DNA from 2 places in the Yersinia canariae genome. Region 2 is predicted to be linked to the other one. Evidence: predicted binding sites of a transcription regulator. Region 2 holds the regulator's gene; the other holds the start of a gene.

Region 1 (4,403 bases), 1.6 Mb from region 2:
GCATTGCTTGAACAGGGTCGCATCTCTGAACGTCAGGATGCACAGTTTGAATAAATCTCTGTTGAATGATAGATTCGACAGTGAGTAAAGAATTTCTCTGAGATGTTTGTCAGCGGGCCAGTCCCCTGAGCCGATATTTAATACCAACAGAATGTAGCGACTCCGTAACTGGTGCGCATGCTCGGTCCGCCGAGAAGCCTTAAGGTTGCGACGCTGCGTTCACCTTGAACCATGGGTTCAAGGGTTACAGCCTGCGACGGCATCTCGGAGATCCCTTTCTAATCGTGTAACTTGTTTTTTCAGTTATCACGTTTGTGTTGATACAGGCAGTTTTCTACTTTTTTAAGTCAATAACATGCCTTTGAATCCGCAATATGCCCTTGAGCGGCAGAAAATTCGCAGTGACATTCGTGAGCGTCGGCGTCTTTTGACTCCCGAGCAACAACAGCACTCTGCTAATTCCGCGGCTAAACACATCGCTTCCCACAATAAAATTCAGCAGGCCAATACTGTTGCAGTATTTCTGTCTTTTGATGGAGAATTGAATACCACTCCGGTGATTGAATTATTGTGGCAGCAGAAAAAACGGGTTTATCTCCCTGTTCTCCACCCTTTCAGCCCCGGTAATCTGTTGTTTCTCCACTATCGTCCTGATAGCCAACTCATTCGCAATCGCTTGAAAATTCTAGAACCTCAATTAGACGTGCGCGATGTGCTGCCCTTAAATCAATTAGATGTGGTGATAACCCCGCTAGTGGCATTTGATAGCCTAGGGCAGCGTTTAGGGATGGGAGGGGGCTTCTATGACCGTACACTGCAAAACTGGCAGCAAGGTGGCCCCTATCCTCTTGGTCTGGCGCATGATTGCCAGCGGGTTGAGCACTTACCAAGTGAACATTGGGATGTGCCGTTGCCAGAGATTGTTACGCCGGAAAAAATCTGGCGATGGTGAGAAATAGCCCTTTAATATAAAAAAACACCCGCGACCAGATAGATAGCGGGTGCTCAGTCATTCAATACAGCGCTTATCAATAGAGCAAACGCGCGCGAATAGTCCCTGGAATTGCCTTCATCGCCTGCAATGCTTTTTCCGCATTCTCTGCATCATCAGTTTCAACATCGATAACGACATAACCGATGTCAGCGCTGGTTTGCAAATACTGCGCGGCAATATTGACGTTCTGCTCAGCAAAGATTTTGTTGATGCTGGTCAGGATACCTGGACGGTTCTCGTGGATGTGCAACAAACGGCGAGTATTGTCACCATGAGCGGGCAAAGAAACTTCCGGGAAGTTAACCGCAGACAGCGTTGAGCCGTTGTCGGAATACTTCGCCAGCTTGCCAGCCACTTCATCACCGATATTTTCCTGTGCTTCCTGAGTGGAACCACCGATATGCGGGGTCAATAACACATTATCAAACTCGCACAATGGTGAATTGAACGGGTCTTTGTTGGTCGCCGGCTCTTCAGGGAAAACATCAATTGCCGCGCCCGCCAAATGATTACTGGCCAATGCATCACACAACGCAGGAATATCAACGACCGTCCCGCGTGAAGCATTAATCAGCATCGCGCCCGGCTTCATCAGTGCCAATTGCTCAGGGCCAATCATATTCTTGGTGGAGTGATTTTCCGGCACATGCAGGCTAATCACATCACTCATATTCAGCAAATCAGACAGGTGACGAACCTGCTGCGCGTTCCCCAACGACAGTTTATTTTCAATATCGTAGAAGAATACTTTCATACCAACACTTTCCGCCAGAATACCCAGCTGAATACCAATATGACCATAACCAATGATACCCAGTTTCTTGCCACGGGCTTCATAGGAGCCTACCGCCAGCTTATTCCACTCGCCACGGTGTGCTTTGGCATTAGCAGACGGAATGCCCCGGAACATCAGCAGCAACTCGCCCAGTACCATTTCGGCTACCGAACGGGTATTGGAGAAAGGCGCATTGAATACTGGCACACCACGTTTGGTCGCCGCGTTTAAATCAACCTGATTAGTACCGATACAGAAACAGCCTACTGCAACTAATTTTTCTGCTGCAGCAAAAACTTCCTCGGACAGATGCGTGCGCGATCGGATCCCGATGAAGTGAGCATCACGAATAGATTCTTTCAGTGATTCGGTGTCTAAGGCACCTTTATGATATTCAATATTGCTATAACCGGCTGCACGCAGATTATCGACCGTGCTCTGGTGAACCCCTTCCACTAACAGAAACTTAATTCTGTCTTTCTCCAGTGATACTTTTGCCATGTCCCCGACCCTATTTTCAGACTTCAGATGTGGCTGCCGATATCGAATGAATCCGGTCAGCACCCTGTCAACATAACAAATATTACGCGGGCAGCAATACAAACGATTGCTTGCCTATCAGCAGAACAAATAGCGCAAGTGTTAATTTATGGAATAAAAAACTGGCGGAGAGAGAGTTAATGGCAGGTTAAGAAAATGAAATGAGAAAATGTGATATATATCACCAAATTTAACCATTTTAAGAAAAGATATTTAAAGACAAAAATTATCAGGGTGAAGTCAATAAACCACACCCTGAGCAAGGTTTAGTCGATCATTTCAGGACGACAGTCTTAACACCGTCGGCAGTACCAATCAATGCCACATCAGCACCACGATTGGCAAATAGCCCAACAGTGACAACCCCGGCGATACCATTAATTTTATTTTCTAACGCAATGGCATCCAAAATAGTCAGATTATGAACATCTAAAATAATGTTGCCATTATCAGTCACGACATTCTGACGATATTCAGGTAGCCCACCCAATTTGACCAGCTCGCGGGCGACATAAGAACGCGCCATTGGGATAACTTCGACCGGCAGCGGGAACTTACCCAACACACCGACCTGCTTAGAGGCATCGGCAATACAGATAAACTTACGAGCAATAGCCGCAATGATTTTCTCGCGAGTCAGTGCTGCACCGCCGCCTTTTATCATCTGCATTTGATCATTAATTTCATCAGCGCCATCGACATAGATATCCAACACATCGACTTCGTTGCAATCAAATACCTGAATGCCATAACTTTTTAGCTTGGCGGTAGAGGCGTCTGAGCTGGAAACTGCCCCTTCAATTTGATTTTTGATAGAGCCAAGGGCATCAATAAAATGTGCCGCAGTAGAGCCAGTGCCGACCCCCACGATAGTGCCGGGTTTAACATAATCTAATGCTGCCCAGCCCACTGCTTTTTTAAGTTCATCCTGAGTCATGGTATGTTCACGCCTTGATGTGAAAGAAAACCTGACGTCATTATAGAGCATATACGTGATAAAACATCGCAATAAAGCCCGCCTGCAAGGTGGTTAATTTTAGCTAGATCACAGTTATGTCGGTTTATTTGTGGCGAGCCTTGCGGCATTCCAACATAGAAAAATGCTCAAAATGTGGCATAGTGCGGTATTAACTTAAATATTTGGAGAGATGACTCCGATGAAACGCCCAGACTACCGTACGCTACAAGCGCTGGACGCGGTGATCCGTGAGCGCGGTTTTGAACGCGCTGCACAAAAGCTCTGTATCACCCAATCGGCGGTATCTCAGCGCATTAAGCAGTTGGAAAACCTGTTTGGTCAGCCGCTGTTGGTGCGCACTGTGCCCCCCCGACCAACGGAACAAGGGCAGAAATTGCTCGCCTTGCTGCATCAGGTTGAATTGCTGGAAGAAGAGTGGCTCGGCAATGATAACGGCGGGGATACTCCGCTATTGCTGTCATTGGCGGTCAACGCCGACAGCCTGGCAACTTGGCTATTACCGGCGTTAAAATCGGTATTGGTAGACTCCCCTATTCGGCTGAATTTACAAGTCGAAGATGAAACCCGAACTCAAGAACGGCTGCGCCGTGGTGAGGTTGTGGGCGCGGTCAGTATCCAACCTCAACCGCTTCCCAGCTGCTTAGTCGATCAACTCGGCGCACTGGATTATCTGTTTGTCGCATCCAAACCCTTTGCCGAACGTTACTTCCCCAATGGCGTGACCCGCTCAGCATTGCTGAAAGCGCCAGCGGTGGCTTTTGACCATTTGGATGATATGCATCAGGCGTTTTTGCAGCAAAATTTCGATTTATCGCCGGGGAGTGTGCCCTGCCATATCGTTAATTCGTCAGAAGCATTTGTGCAGTTGGCAAGGCAAGGCACCACCTGCTGTATGATCCCGCATCTGCAAATCGAAAAAGAGCTGGCATCCGGTGAGCTAATTAATCTGACGCCGGGGTTATTGCAGCGGCGAATGTTGTTCTGGCATCGATTTGCGCCAGAAAGCCGGACGATGAGGAAGGTTACTGACGCCCTGTTATCTTACGGGCGTCAGGTATTACGGCAAGACTAGCTTATTTAGCAGCAGTTGTCGGCGTGTTAGCACTGGTTTTCAG
Region 2 (4,403 bases):
AGCGCCACTAATGGCATAATGGTCGCAAACACCCGGTTGGCCTTGCCGTCACGATAGCGATCTACGACCAATGCTTGCCAGCTCACGGCGGCAGAACAGACACCAATTGCTTGAATAAAACGCAGAACCAGTAATTGTGTTGCCGTTTCAACCCATAAAATCCCCAGACAGCCAATGGCAAATAAACTCAACCCTGCTAACAACACGGGTTTACGGCCTAATTTATCAGAAACTGGCCCCCAGACGAGCTGGGCGATAGCGAAACCGGCGAGAAAAATGCTGAGACTGGCACTGATAAAACCGGCGGAGGTTTGCAGTTCTTGCTGCATGGCGCCAAAGGCGGGCAAATACATATCGGTCGCCAGGTAGCCCAACATGCTCAAACCGGCGAGATAGAACATGAAACTTGAAGACGTTTTCATTCTTTATTTCTCTTTATATCCTATGTCCTTGAAACCGCAGGGGATAGCTCTGCTCGTTATTCGGCTCGCCCTCGAGCCTTAGCTCCACGAGATCGCGGCAAGCCGTGCGCCAATCTGCGCGTCACTGATTGGCATGCAATCAACTGATTTATATCAGTTAATTTTATTTAATAAGCTTGCTATCTATCTGCTGCCTCAATGACTTTGGCTAAATTATAATTTTGCAGGCAAAAATTTTGTCATTGAAATTAATGGCGGGGGGCATTCTATCCGGCGAGATATTCTGTTGTGAAACGGTAATATTTGCGACATGCTATCAAAAAAATTGATATCAATTATTTCGTGTGCGTGAGGCGAAAAATCATGTGGTCAGAATATTCATTGGATGTGGTGGATGCAGTTGCGCGTACAGGAAGTTTCAGCGCAGCCGCACAAGAATTGCACCGAGTGCCGTCTGCGGTCAGTTATACCGTGCGCCAATTAGAGGAATGGTTGGCTGTGCCCTTATTTACGCGGCGTCATCGGGACGTAGAATTGACTGAAGCGGGCCGGGTTTTTATCAAGGAAGCCCGAGATGTTATCAAAAAAATGAATAGCACACGCCGCCAGTGTCAGCAAGTCGCGAATGGTTGGCGCGGGCAATTAAATATCGTGGTCGATAAAATCGTCAAACCACAACGTAGCCGTCGTTTAGTGCAGGATTTTTATCGCCATTTCCCCGATATCGAACTGCGAGTGCGTTATGAGGTGTTTAATGGTGTCTGGGATGCGCTGGTGGATGGGCAGGCTGATATGGCGATTGGTGCAACTCGCGCTATTCCTGTTGGTGGGCGGTTTGTCTTTCGCGACATGGGTTTCTTGACCTGGCTTTGTGTGGTGAGTGTTAATCACCCCTTAGCCCATTTAACCGGGCCGCTTAATGATGACCAGCTGCGGCCTTATCCCTCATTGTGCCTGGAAGATACGGCGCGAAATTTGCCGAAACGAGATACTTGGACATTAGATAACCAACAGCGATTGGTCGCACCGGATTGGGCGACGGGAATCGACTGTTTGTGTGAAGGGTTATGTATCGGAATGGTTCCTGCGCATATGGTATCTCCATTGATTCAACAAGGGAAATTGGCGGTATTAACACTGACAGAACCCCTGCCTGACAGCCCGTGTTGCTTGACGTGGGATCAGAATAATCACTCACCGGCCTTAGCATGGATGCTGGCGTATTTGGGTGACAGTGTCACGCTAAATAATGAGTGGTTAAAAGATGATAATGATGTCACGTAGGGCGGCGGGCAGCAGGATTAGCTGCCGGTAGCATGCGGCGCTACCGGCATAGGCAAGATTAACGGCGATAATCGCGGAATGGGCCATCAGCAACAGACCGGCGCTCAACCAACTTAGGATGCACTTCAATTGTTTGCGGGTCTTCGCGTTTACTGATAATACGGTCGAGCAACATGGCAAAAGCGGTTTCGCCCAATCTCTCTTTTGGCTGATGAATTGTGGTCAGCGCAGGTGAGAAATACCGGGCATTACGGACATTGTCATAGCCAATCACCGAAATATCTTGTGGCACCCGCAGGCCCAACTCATCCGCAGCACATATTGCGCCCATGGCCATAATATCGCCGCCACAGAACACCGCGGTCGGGCGATGTTTTTGTGTCAGAATTTGGTGCATGGCCTTATAACCGGATTCGGGTTCAAAATCGCCCTGAACCACCCACTCATCACGTAATTCGATATTGGCTTCCTCTAGTGCTTTCAGGAAGCCCTGATGGCGACCACCGCCAGTATTACGGGATAATTGGCCAGGAATAGCGCCAATATCTCGATGACCGCGCTCAATAAGATAACGGCCGGCTAAATAGCCGCCTTCAAAAGCATTATCAATAATCGAGTCGGTAAAATCACCGCGAGCAGTACCCCAGTCCATCACAACCATGGGGATATTGCGATAATCTTCTAACATTCCCAGTAATTGCTCAGGATATTCAGAACACATCACCAATAATCCATCGACACGTTTTTGCGCCAGCATGGCCAGATAGGCTTTTTGTTTATCCAGATTATTATGTGAATTACATAAAATCAGGGTGTAACCTTTGCTATAACAGCTATTTTCAACTGCTTCGATCACCTCAGCGAAATAGGGCGCTTCACTGGATGTTGCCAACAAGCCAATTGATTTCGTGTGATTCACTTTCAAGCTACGGGCCACAGCACTGGGCGAATAATGCAGCTCTTTAATGGCCGCCCACACTGCGGCCTTAGTATTTTCGGCGACGAAACGAGTTTTATTGATAACGTGCGAAACGGTGGTGGTAGACACACCCGCGTGTTTGGCCACATCTTTAATCGTTGCCATAAAAAGAATGACTCCTAAGCTCACCTGTTACAACAGGTCAGTATTATGTTAATCGTTTGCCTGCATGACTCGAACACCGCTCAGACAGAAACACAATAGTGGGCTGGAGAGCGAAGTCAGATGGTCGTCTGAGAGTATTTATTGGACGTTATTAGTCGGCATACAGTTATGAACTGCGAATTTTGGCTGATCTGGAGGAAAAGTGGAAGAGGTAATCAATGTTATAAAGTGCGTAATGAGCACAAGATTTTTTTTCTTAACTGTGGGAAAATAATTTAACGCACTAATTATGTGCCTTTACCCTACTATACTCTCAATAATGCGGGTAGCAGGAAGGTGGCAAGCGGATGAATCTCGGTGAGTTTACTGTCGTAAATGATTCGGATGATTGCGCGTAGCCAACACCATTGCTACTGAAAGTATGATGAGTATAAAAATTAACCGGCTGAGGAGTTGTTATGGATACCAATCTGAAAATGTCGCTGATTACGACTGTTGGTGCGCTGGCAATGATTATTGCTTTTAGCTTCGTGGCGGTCATGAATTAATTAAACCGCTTGCCGGTGTGAAGTGATAAGTAGGGCGGTTAATCCGCCCTTAATTATGTCTAGAGAAATACCCGCCATCTTTCAAAATACAGGGTTGCTGGTCGCCTCACTCACCCAACTCATTGTGTTATTTCAATTCCTTGGGCTTATTTTATAACCACCTATCTGCAACTTGAAATCTATTGGGTATCACGTCAACACGATTGACTATTTCTTTTGCTGAATTAGGCTAAATTTTTCTCAACGAAAGACCAATTCACCAGCGCCCAGAAGTTCTCCAGATATTTTGGTCGCGCATTACGGTAATCAATATAGTAAGCGTGTTCCCATACATCTACAGTCAACAGCGGCTTATCTTGGGTCGTCAGCGGTGTGGCGGCATTGGATGTACTGACAATAGCCAGAGTGCCATCCGCTTTTTTGACCAGCCACGTCCAGCCCGCACCAAAGTTTTTCACTGCTGCATCAGTAAATTGCGCTTTAAATTCAGCGAAAGAACCGAAGGATTTATTAATGGCCTCGGCGACTTTGCCTGTTGGCTCGCCACCACCATTAGGTGACAAACAGTGCCAATAAAAGGTGTGATTCCAGACTTGAGCTGCATTATTAAAGATGCCGCCGCTGGAGGTTTTGACAATCTCTTCCAGGCTTTTACCGGCAAACTCGGTATCTTTAATCAGATTATTGAGGTTGACCACATAGGTGTTGTGGTGCTTGCCGTAATGGTATTCCAGCGTTTCAGCAGAAATGTGCGGTTCCAGTGCATTTTGTGCATAAGGTAATGCCGGTAATTCAAAAGACATAGCTCTCTCCTTTCGGGGTTGCTCAGGGTGTTTGCTCCTCAAATCCGATCATTAGCAATCGCTAAGAAGGGTGAGGGGCGGTTAAAATCGTAATTGTTGTATTTTTGTTGTGGGTATTAATCTTAACAACTTTCTACAGGAATGACAGATATAACCATACAGTTTGATGGGGAATGGCTGAAGGTTAGACACTGAAATAATGTCATTGAAGGGCCGCGCACCCAATAGGCCACTGGGTGCGGATTGCGAGATTAGCGGATGG

The links. The regulator PurR, encoded in region 2, represses purine synthesis genes. The targets are predictions, from matches to a motif close to CANGCAAACGTTTGCNTG.
Positions count from the first base shown of each region.
Region 1: the regulator PurR is predicted to act here: its motif matches at 2,366-2,383, upstream of serA (phosphoglycerate dehydrogenase).

Region 1 is NZ_CP043727.1:3,754,276-3,758,678, forward strand. It holds gene zapA (cell division protein ZapA) at 1-54, shown strand, start outside; RNA gene ssrS (6S RNA) at 92-275, shown strand; gene F0T03_RS17305 (5-formyltetrahydrofolate cyclo-ligase) at 356-952, shown strand; gene serA (phosphoglycerate dehydrogenase) at 1,029-2,270, opposite strand; gene rpiA (ribose-5-phosphate isomerase RpiA) at 2,584-3,246, opposite strand; gene F0T03_RS17320 (LysR family transcriptional regulator ArgP) at 3,467-4,360, shown strand; gene F0T03_RS17325 (oxidative stress defense protein) at 4,362-4,403, opposite strand, start outside.
Region 2 is NZ_CP043727.1:2,187,390-2,191,792, forward strand. It holds gene punC (purine nucleoside transporter PunC) at 1-422, opposite strand, end outside; gene punR (DNA-binding transcriptional activator PunR) at 786-1,706, shown strand; gene purR (HTH-type transcriptional repressor PurR) at 1,765-2,790, opposite strand; gene cydH (cytochrome bd-I oxidase subunit CydH) at 3,249-3,338, shown strand; gene sodB (superoxide dismutase [Fe]) at 3,563-4,141, opposite strand; gene F0T03_RS10140 (C40 family peptidase) at 4,393-4,403, opposite strand, start outside.